3 regions of the Rhodococcus sp. NPDC003383 genome follow, and region 2 is predicted to be linked to each of the others. Evidence: riboswitches for the same ligand, from Rfam matches in the RefSeq annotation. Region 2 holds a riboswitch; each other region holds the start of a gene.

Region 1 (4,668 bases), on a different contig from region 2:
GGACGTGAGGTAGTCATCGGTGAAGTAGGTGGACCAGTCCGGCTCCTCGGTCAGCGGCCGGCCGTCGGGTCCGGCGAGCAGACCCTTCTCGTACAGGAACCGCGAGTAGCCGGTCCAGCGTTCGAGGGTCTGGGTGCCCACGTTCCCGTTCTCGTCGCGCAGCTGGTCCGCCGAGAGCATGCGCTGGCTCTCGAAGACGAGCGCTTCGTCCTCGAAGGCCCCCGGGTTGGCGTCGATGAGGTCCCGGGCGGCGCGCTCGGGATCCTCGGCGGCGATCTCGTAGCCGCGCTGAACGGCCTGCACGAACGCGCGTGCCTGCTCCGGGTGTTCGGCCAGCCAGTCCTCGTTGCCGCTGATCACGATGGCGTAGGCGTCGGGGAACCCGTAGTCGGTGTACGAGAAGTAGCGCATCGGCAGGCCGCGATGTTCGGCCTCGATGCCCTCCCACGCGAGATAGGACGCGGTGAAGTCCGCGGTTCCCGAGTACACCGCCTCGTACGCGGACGTGCCGAGGATGACGGACGTGAACTCGCCGCGGCCACCGTCGTTGCGGATGACCTGACGCAGCGTCTCCTCGTCGCCGGGATCGCCGAACCCGGCGTAGATGTGACCGTCGAGGTCTCTCGGCCGCGCGAGATCGGCGCGGTCCGCCTTGACGGCGATGCCGGTCGCCCAGTGCTGCAGCGGGGCGAGCACCGAGACGGTGTGCGATCCGGCGGCGCGGGCGAAGGTCGTCATCCCCTGGGTGGAGATGCCGAACTCGGCGTTGCCCGCGTCGACGAGGGTATCCGGGGTCGTGTTGTTGTACGGCAGGATCTCCACGTCGAGACCGGCCTCGTCGAACAAACCCTCCTGCATCGCCACGTACAGGCCGGTGTGGTTGGTGTTCGGCGTCCAGTCCAGTGCGAAGCGGATCGTGTCGTCCGATTCGGACGAGGAACAGGCGGGGACCAGGGCGATCGCGACGATCGCGACCAGCAGGGCGGTGAGGCGGCGGAGAGTCACGATTCCGGCCATTCCTGCCGGTGCAGCGCGGTGTCCCAGAACATCAGCTCGTAGCGGGTCGCGACGGTGAACGCGTCGAGCATCGCGGCACGGTCGGCGTCGGTGGCGGCGACCGCCGCGGCGTCGACCAGTTCGCGGGCGGTCGCGACCGCGGCGTGGAATTCGGGGGCGTCGTAGGTGGTCACCCACTGCGCGTACGGGTGCTGCGGGTCGGTGGCGAGGACCCCGGAGGCGCGGGCGGCGAGGTCGCGGCCCACTTCGGCGTAGATCCAGAAACACGGCAGCACGGCCGCAGCACCGACCGCGTACGGCTCGGTGGCGACGGTCGCCGTGAGATAGGAGACGTACCCGAGGCAGGCGGGGGAGTGGGCGGGCGCGGCCTCACCGGGCGGCAGAACCCCGCCGGTGAGCAGGCTCTTGTGCAGCGCCGACTCCTCGGTGGCCGCCGTGGCGGCACTGGTCGCCCAGAACGCGGCGGTTGCCGGATCCGGGGACTTGGCGGACAACAGCGCGAGGGCCTTGGCGTACCCGGCGAGGTACAGCGCGTCCTGCTCGATGTAGAAGCGGAAGGCGTCGAGCGGCAGCGTTCCGTCGCCCAGGCGGTGGAGGAATTCGAGGTCGTCGATCGACCGGCGCAGCGTCTCGGTGTGCTGCCACATCCGATCGGTGAAGCGGTCGGTGGAAACAAGAGGCGAAACGTCGACAGGCACAGACATGCCGGGACATCCCTTCGTCAGCATTACCTGATGCAGGTTCTACGGGTGTGATCTCAGCCCCGCGCGCGCGGAGCACCCCGTGTCGGACGAACGCGACCTTAGCAGGGCGTTCCGCGCAACGGGCCCCCGGGGTACCGGACCCGGGGGCTGCGCCGGGAATGTCCGGACAACCTGTTCCGTGGACACAAAACAGCCTGTATGTTTGGCGATCGTCAGCGCGGTCTCCGGCGGTGTGAAGGGCCCGACGATTCCGTGCGACGACCATGCTGCGAGACCTCCCGGCTCGCGCTCGGGCGGTCGCGGGAGGGTGTCGACGGCGACTCCGCCTGCGCACAGCGATGTGGGGAAAGGTGGAATACGGGATGCGGGATGTCGAGGATTCCGGACGGTCGGAACTCGAGAATCTGCCGCGACTGATCGCGAATGTCGTCTCGCGTGACCCCGAACGGGTCGCTCTGGTGCGCGACGGTGCCGTCGTCACCTACGCCGGCCTCAACGAGGAACTGGCTGCGCTCGGCGCCGCCATGGGCGACGCGATCGGACCCGACGCACTCGTTCCCGTCGTGCTCACCGGACTGCTGCCCGGGCTCGCCGGGAGTGGTCCCGACGAGGTCGCCGTCGCTCTGGCCGAACTGTCCGAGGACCTCGCCGCGTTCGCGGGGGAGGAGCAGGCGTCGCCGGAGCCGGCGCGACCGGACACCCTGCCCGCCGCCTTCGCCGCGCAGGCCGCCGCCACTCCCGACGCCGTGGCCGTCGAGTTCGACGGCGCCGAGTACACCTACGCCGAGCTGGCGGACCGGTCCCGGCGGCTGGCCCGCCGCCTCGTCGAGTCCGGTGTCGGGCCGGGTCTCACCGTCGCCGTCGCCCTGCGCCGGTCCTTCGATCTGCTCGTGGCCGTGTACGCGGTGCTCGAGGCAGGCGGTGCGTACGTGCCGCTCGACCCGGACCATCCCGCCGAGCGACTGGCCTACATCCTCGAGGTCGCCGAGCCCGCGGTCCTGCTCACCGAGACCGCTGCGCCGGTGCCCGCAGACGGGATCGAGGTGCTCGACGTGACGGCCCTCGACCTCGGATCGGAATCGGCGGACCCGCTCACCGATGCCGACCGCCGTCGTCCCCTGCACGCCGCCGACACCGCCTACGTCATCTTCACCTCCGGATCCACCGGCCGGCCCAAGGGCGTGGCGGTGACCCACGAGGCGATCGTCACCAACCTGCGCTGGCGCCAGGAGCAGTACCGGCTGGGACCTGCGGACGTGGTGCTGCACAAGACTCCGGTCACCTTCGACGTGTCCGTGTGGGAGTTGTTCTGGCCGTTGCAGGCCGGCGCGCGTCTTCTCGTCGCCGTGCCCGAGGGGCACCGGGACCCGCGCTACCTGGCGGATCTCATGCGCGACCGCGGGGTCACCGTCGCGCATTTCGTGCCGTCCATGCTCGCGGTGTTCGTCGCCGAGGCCGAGCTCGATTCGCTCACCCCTCTTCGGTACCTGTTCGCATCCGGTGAAGCGCTGCCGGCGCGTATCGCGGTACTGGTACGGGAACTGCTGCCCGGGGTCGCGGTCCACAACCTGTACGGGCCCACCGAGGCGGCCGTCGACGTGACCCATCACGAGGTCACCGATGCCGACATCGACTCGGTGCCGATCGGCGCGCCCATCGCCGACACCGACCTGCTGATCCTCGACAGCGCCCTGAACTGGGTTCCGGCCGGCGCGGAGGGCGAGTTGTACCTGGCCGGAACACAATTGGCGCTCGGATATGTCGGCCGGCCGGACCTGACCGCGGAACGGTTCGTCGCCAATCCCTACGGGGCGCCCGGCGAACGCATGTACCGGACCGGCGACCTCGTGGTGCGTTCCCGCTCGGACGAGCTGGAATACCTCGGACGCAGCGACTTCCAGGTCAAGATCCGCGGACTGCGCATCGAACTGGGTGAGATCGAGGAAACCCTCACCCGGCAGGACGGCATCGCCCAGGCCGCCGTTCGCGTGCATGCCGACGAGACCCTGGGTGATCGCCTCGTCGCGTACGTGCGGCTGCACCCGGGCGCCACGTGGGACGAGGAGGCGCTGGGCGCCGCGCTCTCCGCGTCCCTGCCCGACTACATGGTCCCGACCGCGTACACCGTGCTCGACGAGTTCCCGCTCACCACCAGCGGCAAGCTCGACCGCGCGGCACTGCCCGCGCCCGAGACCTCCGCCGCGACCGGTGACGATCGCCCGCTCGAGACGGCCACCGAGACGGCGGTCGCCGAGGTGTTCGCCGAGATGCTCGGGCGGGATCGGGTCGGCGGCGACGACGACTTCTTCGCGCTCGGCGGCAACTCGCTCGCCGCGGTCCGCGCGGTCTCGCGCATCTCGGCCCGAGTCGGCCGGCCGCTGTCCGTCCAGGACTTCTTCGACGCACCGACCGTCGTCGAGGTGGCGCGGTTGCTGGACCGCACACCCGGCGAGGACCGCGCAGACGGCCCGTTGGCCGCCGGACCACGGCCCTATCCGGTGCCGCTGGCGCCGTCGCAGACGCGGCTGTGGGTGCTCGATCGCCTCGATCCGGGCTCGTCCCTCTACAACATCCCGCTCGTGGTCCGCCTCACCGGCGACCTCGACGTCGACGCGTTGCAGCAGGCCGTCGGCGACCTCGTCGAACGGCACGAGGTGCTGCGCACCGCCTACCCGGAGGTCGACGGCGAAGGCACCCAGCTGGTGCTTCCGATCGGCGCCGCCCAGCGTGCCGTGCCGGTCGAGACCGTCGCCCCGGACGAGGTTCCGGCCCGGATCGACGCCCTCGTGTCGGAGGGCTTCGACATCGCCGAGGCCGCCCCCGTGCGCACCCACCTGCTGCGGGTGGCGGACGACGAGCACGTTCTCGTCGTCGTCGTCCACCACATCGCCGGCGACGGATTCTCGGCGGGACCACTCACCCGCGACCTGATGCGGGCCTACGGCGC
Region 2 (4,668 bases):
TGCCCGGAGAAGCTGAGCACGAACTCGGTGTCGCCGCCGAGCAATTGGGTGGTGCGGTAGCAGCTGCGCCACGCGGTCAGGTGATCGGCGATGGCACCGGAGACGAAGGTGGGCACGGTGATCGACTTCAGGTCCACCGGCGTGTCCAGCACGGTGAGCCCGCCCGGCTCGACGAGCAGATTGTCGCGGAAGATGTCGAGGAACTGACCGTGCAGGGCGCCGGGCAGGTTGGTGCCGTCGGCGTTCCAGGCGAGGATGTCGAACGCCGGCGGGGTGCGTCCCATCAGGTAGTTGTTGACGACGTAGTTGAACACCAGATCGTTCGGACGCATCCAGGTGAACGCCGAGCCCATGTCCCGGGCGCTGATCAGGCCCTTGCGGCGCGAGCGGCCCTTCGCGAACCGGACCAGCGCGGGGCGCGCGAACGCGCCGAGCAAGGCCGGGTTACCGAAGTCGAGCATCGTCACCGCGTACGCCATGCTGTGCACCCGGTCATCGCCCTGAGCGGCGAGATGGTTGAGCGCCGTAGTGGCGAGGATGCCGCCGGCGCAGAACCCGATCAGGTTCACGTCGTCGCTGCCGGTGATCTCCCGCACCTCGTCGATCGCCCGGAGTATCCGCGCGGCGTAGGTGTCCATGTCCCAGTCGCCCTGCTCGGCGCTGGGATTGCGCCACGACAGCATGAAGGTCTGCAGGCCCCGGCCGACGTTGTACTCGACGAAGCTGCGTCCCGGCCGCAGGTCCAGGAAGTAGTACCGGCCGATCGGTGGCGGCACCACCAGCACCGGCCGGCTGCGCACCGTGGTCGTGGTGGGGGTGTACTGGATCACCTCGGCGACCGGGTCGCGGGAGACCACCGCTCCCGGGGTCACCGCGAGGTCCTTACCGACGGTGAAGGCGTCGCGCGGCACCATCGACGGCATGCCCCGGTTCTCGATCACATCGGTGACGAAATGCTTGGTGCCGCGCACCAGACTGAGTCCGGCGGTGTCGAACGCTTCCTTCAGTGCCGCGGGGTTGGTCCACAGGTAGTTCGTCGGGGCCAGAGCCGCGGTGAGGATGTCGGCTGCGAATTTGGCCTCGGCCGCCCGGCGCGCGTCGATCGCGCGGCCGACGTCGTCGACCACGCCGTCGACGGCGCCCGTGGCCGCCAGGTAGGTCTGTTCGAGGCGGTGGTAGGCCGGGTGTGTATCCCATGCCGGGTCGGCGAACCGGCGATCGCCCTTGGCCGGGGCCACCGTCGACCGGCCGACGGCGATCTTCGCCAGTTCCTTGCCGAACGCGGCGCTGTGCCGGGCCACTGTCCGTCCGTGGCCGAACACATCGGCCAGGGCGCCGAGGGCCATCCCGAGCCCAGGGGGTGCGACGTCCTCGCCACCGCCGATCGATTCCTCGACGTCGTCCCTGATCACGGGTCGTGTCTGGGTCATCGCGGGTCTCCCTTCGACACCTGAATTGTCGCACCGCATAGGTGCCGTGGCGGCCGACGATATCGAATTGCATTACAAGACAGCACATTCAAGCAGTATGTATCTCGACGCGGAGGAGCTCGGCGCGACGTTCCGGACGACGGAAGCAGCGGTGTACGAATGGATATCGACAGCATCAGGGTGCGATCTCGGCGATGCCCAATCCGCGTGACCACGAAACATCCATCGTGACCACGAAACATCCATCACAGCAACGCAAGTCCCTGAAGGCGCACCGTCGGTGCGGACCCTGGTGGGATACCCGGGCCGGCAACGGTGTTAGTGTCGGTGCCGTCCACACGGGAGCCCTATTGCAGGGGCTGAGATCGGGCTGACGCAGCCTGCGACCGTCGAACCTGTCCGGGTAATGCCGGCGAAGGAAGTAGGCACAGTTCCGATGAGCGCATCGAACCCCCATGCCCTGACCCATGTCCACGACGAGGAACACGACCTCCACGTTCCCGTCACGGAAATCCGCTTGGAGAACTCCCCGGGCGGGGTCCCGAACCCGCCACTGCGGGTCTACCGCACCGAGGGTCCCGGCAGCGACCCGGAGGTCGGGCTCCCGCCGGCACGGGCCTCCTGGATCGCCGCTCGCGGCGACGTCGAGCAGTACCCGGGCCGGGAACGGGATCTGCTCGACGACGGTCGCTCGGCCGCCCGGCGTGGTGAGGCGTCCCGGGAGTGGAAAGGCCCCCGCCGCGTCCCGGTGCGGGCGAAGGCGGGCCGGACGGTCACGCAGATGCACTACGCCAGGGCCGGGATCATCACCCAGGAGATGCGGTTCGTGGCATTGCGGGAGAACTGCGATGTGGAACTGGTACGCACCGAACTGGCGGCGGGGCGGGCGATCATCCCGGCCAACATCAACCATCCCGAGTCCGAGCCGATGATCATCGGCAGGGCGTTCCTGGTGAAGATCAACGCCAACATCGGCAACTCGGCGGTGACCGGCTCCATCGCCGAGGAGGTGGACAAGATGCGCTGGGCCACCCGCTGGGGCGCGGACACCGTGATGGACCTGTCCACCGGCGAGGACATCCACACCACCCGGGAGTGGATCATCCGCAACTCCCCGGTGCCGATCGGCACGGTGCCGATCTACCAGGCCCTGGAGAAGGTCAACGGGCAGGCGGAGGCGTTGACCTGGGAGATTTTCCGCGACACCGTGATCGAGCAGTGCGAACAGGGCGTGGACTACATGACCATCCATGCCGGGGTACTGCTGCGCTACGTGCCGCTGACCGCCGAGCGGGTCACCGGCATCGTCTCCCGGGGCGGGTCGATCATGGCCGGGTGGTGCCTGGCCCACCACGAGGAGAATTTCCTCTACACCCACTTCGACGAGCTCTGCGAGATCTTCGCCCGCTACGACGTCGCTTTCTCCCTCGGTGACGGGCTGCGGCCCGGGTCGATCGCCGACGCCAACGACGCCGCCCAGTTCGCCGAGCTGGACACCCTCGCCGAGCTGACCGCCCGCGCCTGGGCCCACGACGTGCAGGTCATGGTGGAGGGGCCCGGCCACGTCCCGCTGCACCTGGTGCGGGAGAACGTGGAGCGGCAGCAGAAGCTGTGTCACGGCGCGCCCTTCTACACCCTGGGCCCGCTGGTGACCGACATCGCCCCGGGCTACGACCACATCACCTCCGCGATCGGGGCCGCCGAGATCGCCCGCTACGGCACGGCGATGCTGTGCTACGTCACGCCGAAGGAGCATCTGGGACTGCCGAACCGGGACGACGTGAAGACCGGGGTGATCACGTACAAGATCGCCGCCCACGCCGCGGACCTCGCCAAGGGTCATCCCGGTGCCGCCGAGCGTGACGACGCGTTGTCGAAGGCGCGTTTCGAGTTCCGGTGGCGGGACCAGTTCGCTCTGTCCCTGGATCCGGAGACCGCCGAGGAGTTCCACGACGAGACGCTGCCGGCCGAACCGGCCAAGACCGCGCACTTCTGCTCGATGTGCGGGCCGAAGTTCTGCTCCATGCGCATCTCCCAGGACATCCGGGACCGGTTCGGTGATGCCACCGAGCAGGCGGTCGTCGCCGGGATGCAGCACAAATCCGCCGAGTTCCGGGCCGCCGGCGGCACGGTCTACCTCGAGACACCCGCCGTCCCGTCCCCCTGAGGGTTCGCCGGCGGAACGGGACGGCGGCAGGGTCGGGTCGGCGAGCACGCCGGGCGTGTCCGGCGAGGTCACGCCGCTGACGACAGGTGGTACTTGCCGACGGGCCGGGCCGGGCACAGAGTGGAACGGTGACGGGCACCGACCGCGACCGTGCCGACCCGGCCGCATCGGTCGCGTTCACGCACCGCGAGATCCTCTCCATCCTCAGCGGATTGATGCTGGGGATGTTCCTGGCCGCCCTCGATCAGACCGTCGTCGCCACCGCGATCCGGACGATCGCCGACGACCTGAACGGCTATGCGCTGCAGGCGTGGGTCACCACGGCGTATCTCGTCACCGCGACGATCACGACGCCGTTGTACGGCAAGCTGTCCGACATCTACGGGCGACGCCGGCTGTACCTGACGGCGATCTCCGTGTTCCTGCTGGGTTCGCTGCTGTGCTCGTTCGCCACCTCGGTGTACATGCTCGCCGCGTTCCGGGCGATCCAGGGCATCGGCGCCGGCGGCCTGATGTCGCTGGCGCTGGCGATTCTCGGCGACATCCTCGCGCCTCGCGAACGTGCCAAATACCAGGCGTATTTCCTCGCCGTGTTCGGCGTCTCCAGCGTGCTCGGTCCGGTCCTCGGCGGTTTCTTCGCCGGGACCGGCAGCCTGCTCGGTATCACGGGCTGGCGGTGGGTGTTCCTGGTCAACGTTCCCGTCGGGGTGCTCGCCCTCGTGGTGGTGGCCCGCAATCTGCGGCTGCCCGCGCAGCGCCGGGCGATCCGCATCGACTGGTGGGGTGCGCTGGCGCTCGTCGTCGCGGTGGTGCCGCTGCTCGTCGTCGCCGAACAGGGCCGCGAATGGGGCTGGGGCAGCGGCCCGGCGGTGAGCTGCTATCTCGTCGGCGGTGTCGGGGTGGCGGTGTTCGTCGCCGTCGAGATCGGAATGAAGGACGCGGCGCTGATCCCGATGCGGTTCTTCCGCAATCGCACGTTCGCGCTGGGTGTGCTGATCTCGCTGCTCGTCGGCACCGCGATGTTCGGAGGCATCTCACTGCTGCCGCAGTACCTGCAGGTGGTGCGTGGAT
Region 3 (4,668 bases), on a different contig from region 2:
CGGCATCGTCGGTGACAGCGTCTCCATCCGGGTGGGATTGCAGTAGCTCGCCGAGCCGGGCCATGGACTGTCGGAACGCGGCATCGTATTCGCCGGTGCTGTCCCGCCGGGCCAACAGCAGCGTCTCGGCGGTGCGGGACTGCTGGGCGGTGATGCGGGCCGCGGCGACCGTCCCGAGCGGCTCGGCGCCGTCACTGATGGCGCGTTGCGTCGCACTCGACGACACCAGCCCCGCGACGAGCAGCCACACCAGCAGCAGGCCGGTCGCGGCGATCGACAGGAGCAACCCGGGATTGAGGGCACGCCGGCTGATGCGGGAGATGATCAGGTGGATGCCGCCGAGCGCGGACACTGCGGCGATGAGCAACCCGATCGAGAACCACGGTGGCCGGACCGCGGCGTGCTGGGTGTCCATGACGGCACGGACACCGAGCATGTGCAGTTCCTGTGCCATCGGCAACAGCGAGGTCTGCATGAGGTTCGACGCTTCGCCGAGGTACGCGCTGCCCACCGGATTGCCCGAGCGGTTGTTGGCCCGGGCCGTCTCGATCAGGCCCGTGTACACGGTCAGCCGCCCGGAGATCCCCGACAGGAGGCGGGCACTGTCCGGGTCGTCATCGGCACCGATGGCCGCCGCGACCAGCTGCGCCGACGCCTCCGCCACGGCCTGCTCGTACCGCTCGCGGACGGCCTTCGGTTCGATGCCGCCGGAGATGAACCCGGTGACCGCCGCCGCGTCGGCGACGGACAACGCGCTGTAGAGATCCTGGGACGCGTCCGCCAGCGGCTCGATCGTCGACAGCAGATGATCGTGCGTGGCCTTGCGGCTGCTCACCGTCTGGGTCGCGACGAACCCCGAGATCGCCACCAGGATCGACACGAGCGTCCCGAGCACGATGAGCTTGGCGGGTGTCGAGCGCAGCACGGCACCCAGATCGTCGGGCACCTGCGGGCCGCTCGACCGTCCCTGCTCGAAAACCCGGGCGGTCCGTGTCTCGGGGGCCCGCTGCTCGGCGTGGTCGGGGCCGGGGTCGATCGTGGGGTGTAGGCGAGGGTCCACCAATCGCCCCTTTCGGTGTTGCACAGTCCTTGGCGAGCATATAAGCAGTACGAACAGGAATGCGCTGCGCGAGTGCGTCGGAACAGGGGTTCGACAGCCCGCGGCGGCCGGTAGGGAGGACGGACACGATGCGCGGTGACGGTGACGGATGGGCCGTCGGCCCCGACGGCGATCGCCGGTGGGGCAAGCACGGTGCGGCCGGGCTGTTGTTGCGTGCGCCTCTGCCCGACGGCCGGCCCGCGGTGCTGCTGCAACACCGCGCCGCGTGGAGTCACCAGGGCGGAACCTGGGCGCTGCCCGGCGGCGCCCGCGACAGCCACGAAAGCACCGTCGACGCCGCGGTACGCGAAGCGCACGAGGAGACCGGCATCGACGTGTCGGTGGTTGCGGTCCGAACCGAGCGCGTCACCGCCGGGGTCGTCGGCGGCTGGACCTACACGACCGTCGTCGCCGACGCCGGGATCCCGCTGGCCACCGTCCCCAACGGCGAGAGCACCGAACTGCGATGGGTGCCGGAGGTCGAGGTCGAGGCGATGGCGCTGCACGCGGGGTTCGCCGCGTCCTGGCCGACGCTGCGCACCCGCGTGGTCCGGGTCCTGCTCGACACCGCGAACGTGCTCGGCTCCCGCCCGACCGGCTGGTGGCGCGACCGGCCGGGAGCGACCGGGGCACTGCTGAACGAACTGGCGGCGGTGCTGCCCCGGACCCTCGAACTGCCCGACGGCGGGTTCGGCTGGGTGACGCAGATCGAGGCCGTGCTCGAAGGCCAGGCCCGGGATGCGATCGTCGAGGACGCCCGCATCCCGGTGCACGCCGCCACCGGAAGCGGGGACGACGAACTGGCCCGCCTCGCCGGGGCGACCGCCACCCTCACGTCGGAGGTGACGGTGGTCGTGACCGCCGACCGCGGGCTACGGGAGCGCCTGCCCGATTCGGTGATCGCGTTGTCGCCCTCGACCGTCCTCGACTGGCTGTAGACGGTTACGCAGGTAGACCGGCCTTCAGCGCAGCGGCCGCGGCACGCGGATCGGCGGCCTTCGTGATCGCCCGAACCACCGCGACACGGGTGGCGCCGGCGGCGACCACCTCGGGCAGTCGCTCGATGTCGATCCCGCCGATCGCGAACCACGGACGGGTCGGATGCGACTGAGCGACCTCCCGGATGACCTCCAGACCCGCCGCGGTGCGGCCCGGCTTGGTCGGGGTGTCCCACACCGGGCCGGACGCGAAGTAGTCGACACCCTCCTCGATCTCGGCGAGGGACGCCTGTGCGCGGCTGCCCGTGGATCGGCCGATGACGATGTCCGGACCCAGGATGTTGCGGGCGTGGGCGACCGGCAGATCCCCCTGACCCAGATGCAGGATGTCCGCGCCCGCCGCCAGTGCGATGTCGGCGCGGTCGTTGACGGCGAGCAGTGCGCCGTGGCGCCGGCACGCGTCGGCGAGGATCTCGAGCGCGGCCAGTTCGTCGCGTGCCTCGAGGCGGCCGAACTTCTTCTCGCCCGCCGAGTCCTTGTCACGCAACTGGATGATGTCGACTCCGCCGGCGAGGGCTTCCTCCGCGAATCGAGCCAGGTCGCCGGTGTCCCGGCGGGCGTCGGTGCACAGGTACAGACGCGCGTCCGCGAGTCGTTCCCGAGGTGAAGGATGGTTGCCACGATAGGAAGTCACAGCCCAGACGGTAACCTCTGAGGGAGAGATGACAACACGGGAGTCCCGGGGAACGCGGGGCTGAGAGGGGGCCTGCCGGCCCCGACCGTTATGACCTGACCCGGATCATGCCGGCGCAGGGAGTGAGGTGGACGCAGGATGGGAACGGTAGCCGTCGTCGGTGGCGGTGTCATCGGGTTGTCGATCGCGTGGCGCGCGGCGAGCGCCGGCTGGGACGTGACAGTGCACGACCCGACCCCCGGAGCGGGCGCATCCTGGGTCGCCGGTGGCATGCTCGCGCCGCTGTCGGAGGGCTGGCCCGGCGAGGAACACGTCCTGGAACTGGGCGCGGCGTCACTCGCGCGCTGGCCGGAGTTCGGGGACCGGTTGCAGCGCGCGACCGGGTGTGACCTGTTCACTTCGGACGGGTCCCTCACTGTCGCGCTGGATGCCGCCGACGCCGCCGACCTGCGCACCGTCGCGGAATGGGTGCAGGCGCAGGGCCACGAGATGCGGGTGCTCACCCGTGCCGAGATCCGGGAGCTCGAGCCGTCGCTCGGCCCGCGGATCCGTCTCGGGTTGCTCGCCCCGACGGAACTGGCCGTGGACAACAGGATCCTCGTCGACGCCCTGCATCGCGCCTGCGTCGAGGCCGGGGTGCGGTTCGTCGCGACCGCGGTCGATTCGCTCGACGCGCTGCCCGCGGACCGGGTGGTGCTCGCGGCGGGTTCGGCGTCGGCCCGGTTGTGGCCGGGCCTTCCGGTGCGGCCCGTCAAGGGCGAGATCCTGCGGTTGCGGGCCCGGCCCGGTGTCACCCCCGCCCCGAGCCGCACCATCCGCGGCAGTGTGCACGGCCGGCCGGCCTATCTGGTGCCGCGCGGCGACGGTCTCGTCGTCGGCGCCACCCAGTACGAGGCCGACGACACGCAGGTGACGGTCGCCGGGGTGCGGGACCTCATCGCCGATGCGGAAGCGCTGCTGCCGGCGATCGGCGAGTACGAGCTGTACGAGGCGACGGCGGGACTGCGGCCGATGAGCCCGGACAACCTGCCGTTGATCGGGCGGCTGTCCGAACGGGTCGTCGCCGCGACCGGGCACGGACGCAACGGGGTCCTGTTCACCCCGATCACCGCGGACGCCGTGCTCGCCGAACTCGCCGACGATCCGCTCGCCGAAGCGAAAAACGCCGACCCGCAAAGATTTTCGAAGGAAGGGCTGTGATGACGAACCCGATCTCGGTGGGGATCACCGTCAACGGTGAGGACCACTACTTCGCCGAGGCGCCGACGGTCGCCGAACTGCTGGTGCAGCTGGGGCTGCCGGAGAAGGGCATCGCGATCGCCGTCGACGGCGCGGTGTTCCCGCGCGGGCGGTGGTCCGAACCGGTCGGAAAGGGCTGGCAGATCGAGATTCTCACGGCGGTCCAGGGTGGCTGAGCTCCGTGACCCGGCACACGACCTGCCGCAGCTGACCATCGCCGGACGCACCTTCGCGTCGCGGTTGATCACCGGCACCGGCGGCGCCGCGAATCTCGCGGTGCTCGAGGAAGCGCTCGTCGCCTCGGGTACCGAACTGACCACCGTCGCCATGCGACGCGTCGACGCCGCCTCCGGCACCGGGGTGCTCGACCTGCTGCGCCGCCTCGACATCACCCCGCTCCCGAACACCGCGGGCTGCCGCGGCGCGAAGGAAGCGGTGCTCACCGCGCAACTGGGCCGCGAGGCCCTCGAAACCGATTGGGTCAAGCTCGAGGTCATCGCCGACGAACGCACCCTGCTGCCCGACGCCATCGAATTGGTCTCGGCGGCAGAGCAACTCGTCGACGACGGGTTCGTGGTCCTGCCGTACACGACGGACGATCCGGTCCTCGCGAAGCGCCTCGAGGACGTCGGATGCGCGGCGGTGATGCCGCTCGGCTCGCCGATCGGCACCGGACTGGGCATCGCCAATCCGCACCA

Evidence for each region. Region 2 has a riboswitch for thiamine pyrophosphate ahead of thiC (phosphomethylpyrimidine synthase ThiC). Riboswitches for the same ligand answer to the same signal wherever they lie in the genome.
Region 1: it holds a riboswitch for thiamine pyrophosphate, as region 2 does, so the genes downstream of both, ACWDTS_RS09290 (TenA family protein) here and thiC (phosphomethylpyrimidine synthase ThiC) in region 2, are expected to answer to the same signal.
Region 3: it holds a riboswitch for thiamine pyrophosphate, as region 2 does, so the genes downstream of both, thiO (glycine oxidase ThiO) here and thiC (phosphomethylpyrimidine synthase ThiC) in region 2, are expected to answer to the same signal.

The regions. Positions count from the first base shown of each region.
Region 1 covers NZ_JBSFRG010000007.1:149,005-153,672, forward strand. The annotation lists gene ACWDTS_RS09280 (ABC transporter permease) at 1-17, opposite strand, end outside; gene ACWDTS_RS09285 (ABC transporter substrate-binding protein) at 1-1,017, opposite strand, end outside; gene ACWDTS_RS09290 (TenA family protein) at 1,002-1,721, opposite strand; TPP riboswitch at 1,714-1,811, opposite strand; gene ACWDTS_RS09295 (amino acid adenylation domain-containing protein) at 2,084-4,668, shown strand, end outside.
Region 2 covers NZ_JBSFRG010000010.1:89,530-94,197, forward strand. The annotation lists gene ACWDTS_RS11565 (PHA/PHB synthase family protein) at 1-1,430, opposite strand, end outside; gene ACWDTS_RS11570 (hypothetical protein) at 1,477-1,641, shown strand; TPP riboswitch at 1,759-1,868, shown strand; gene thiC (phosphomethylpyrimidine synthase ThiC) at 1,867-3,597, shown strand; gene ACWDTS_RS11580 (MDR family MFS transporter) at 3,726-4,668, shown strand, end outside.
Region 3 covers NZ_JBSFRG010000002.1:67,751-72,418, forward strand. The annotation lists gene ACWDTS_RS02240 (hypothetical protein) at 1-1,060, opposite strand, end outside; gene ACWDTS_RS02245 (NUDIX hydrolase) at 1,189-2,037, shown strand; gene thiE (thiamine phosphate synthase) at 2,042-2,731, opposite strand; TPP riboswitch at 2,758-2,872, shown strand; gene thiO (glycine oxidase ThiO) at 2,870-3,931, shown strand; gene thiS (sulfur carrier protein ThiS) at 3,931-4,146, shown strand; gene thiG (thiazole synthase) at 4,139-4,668, shown strand, end outside.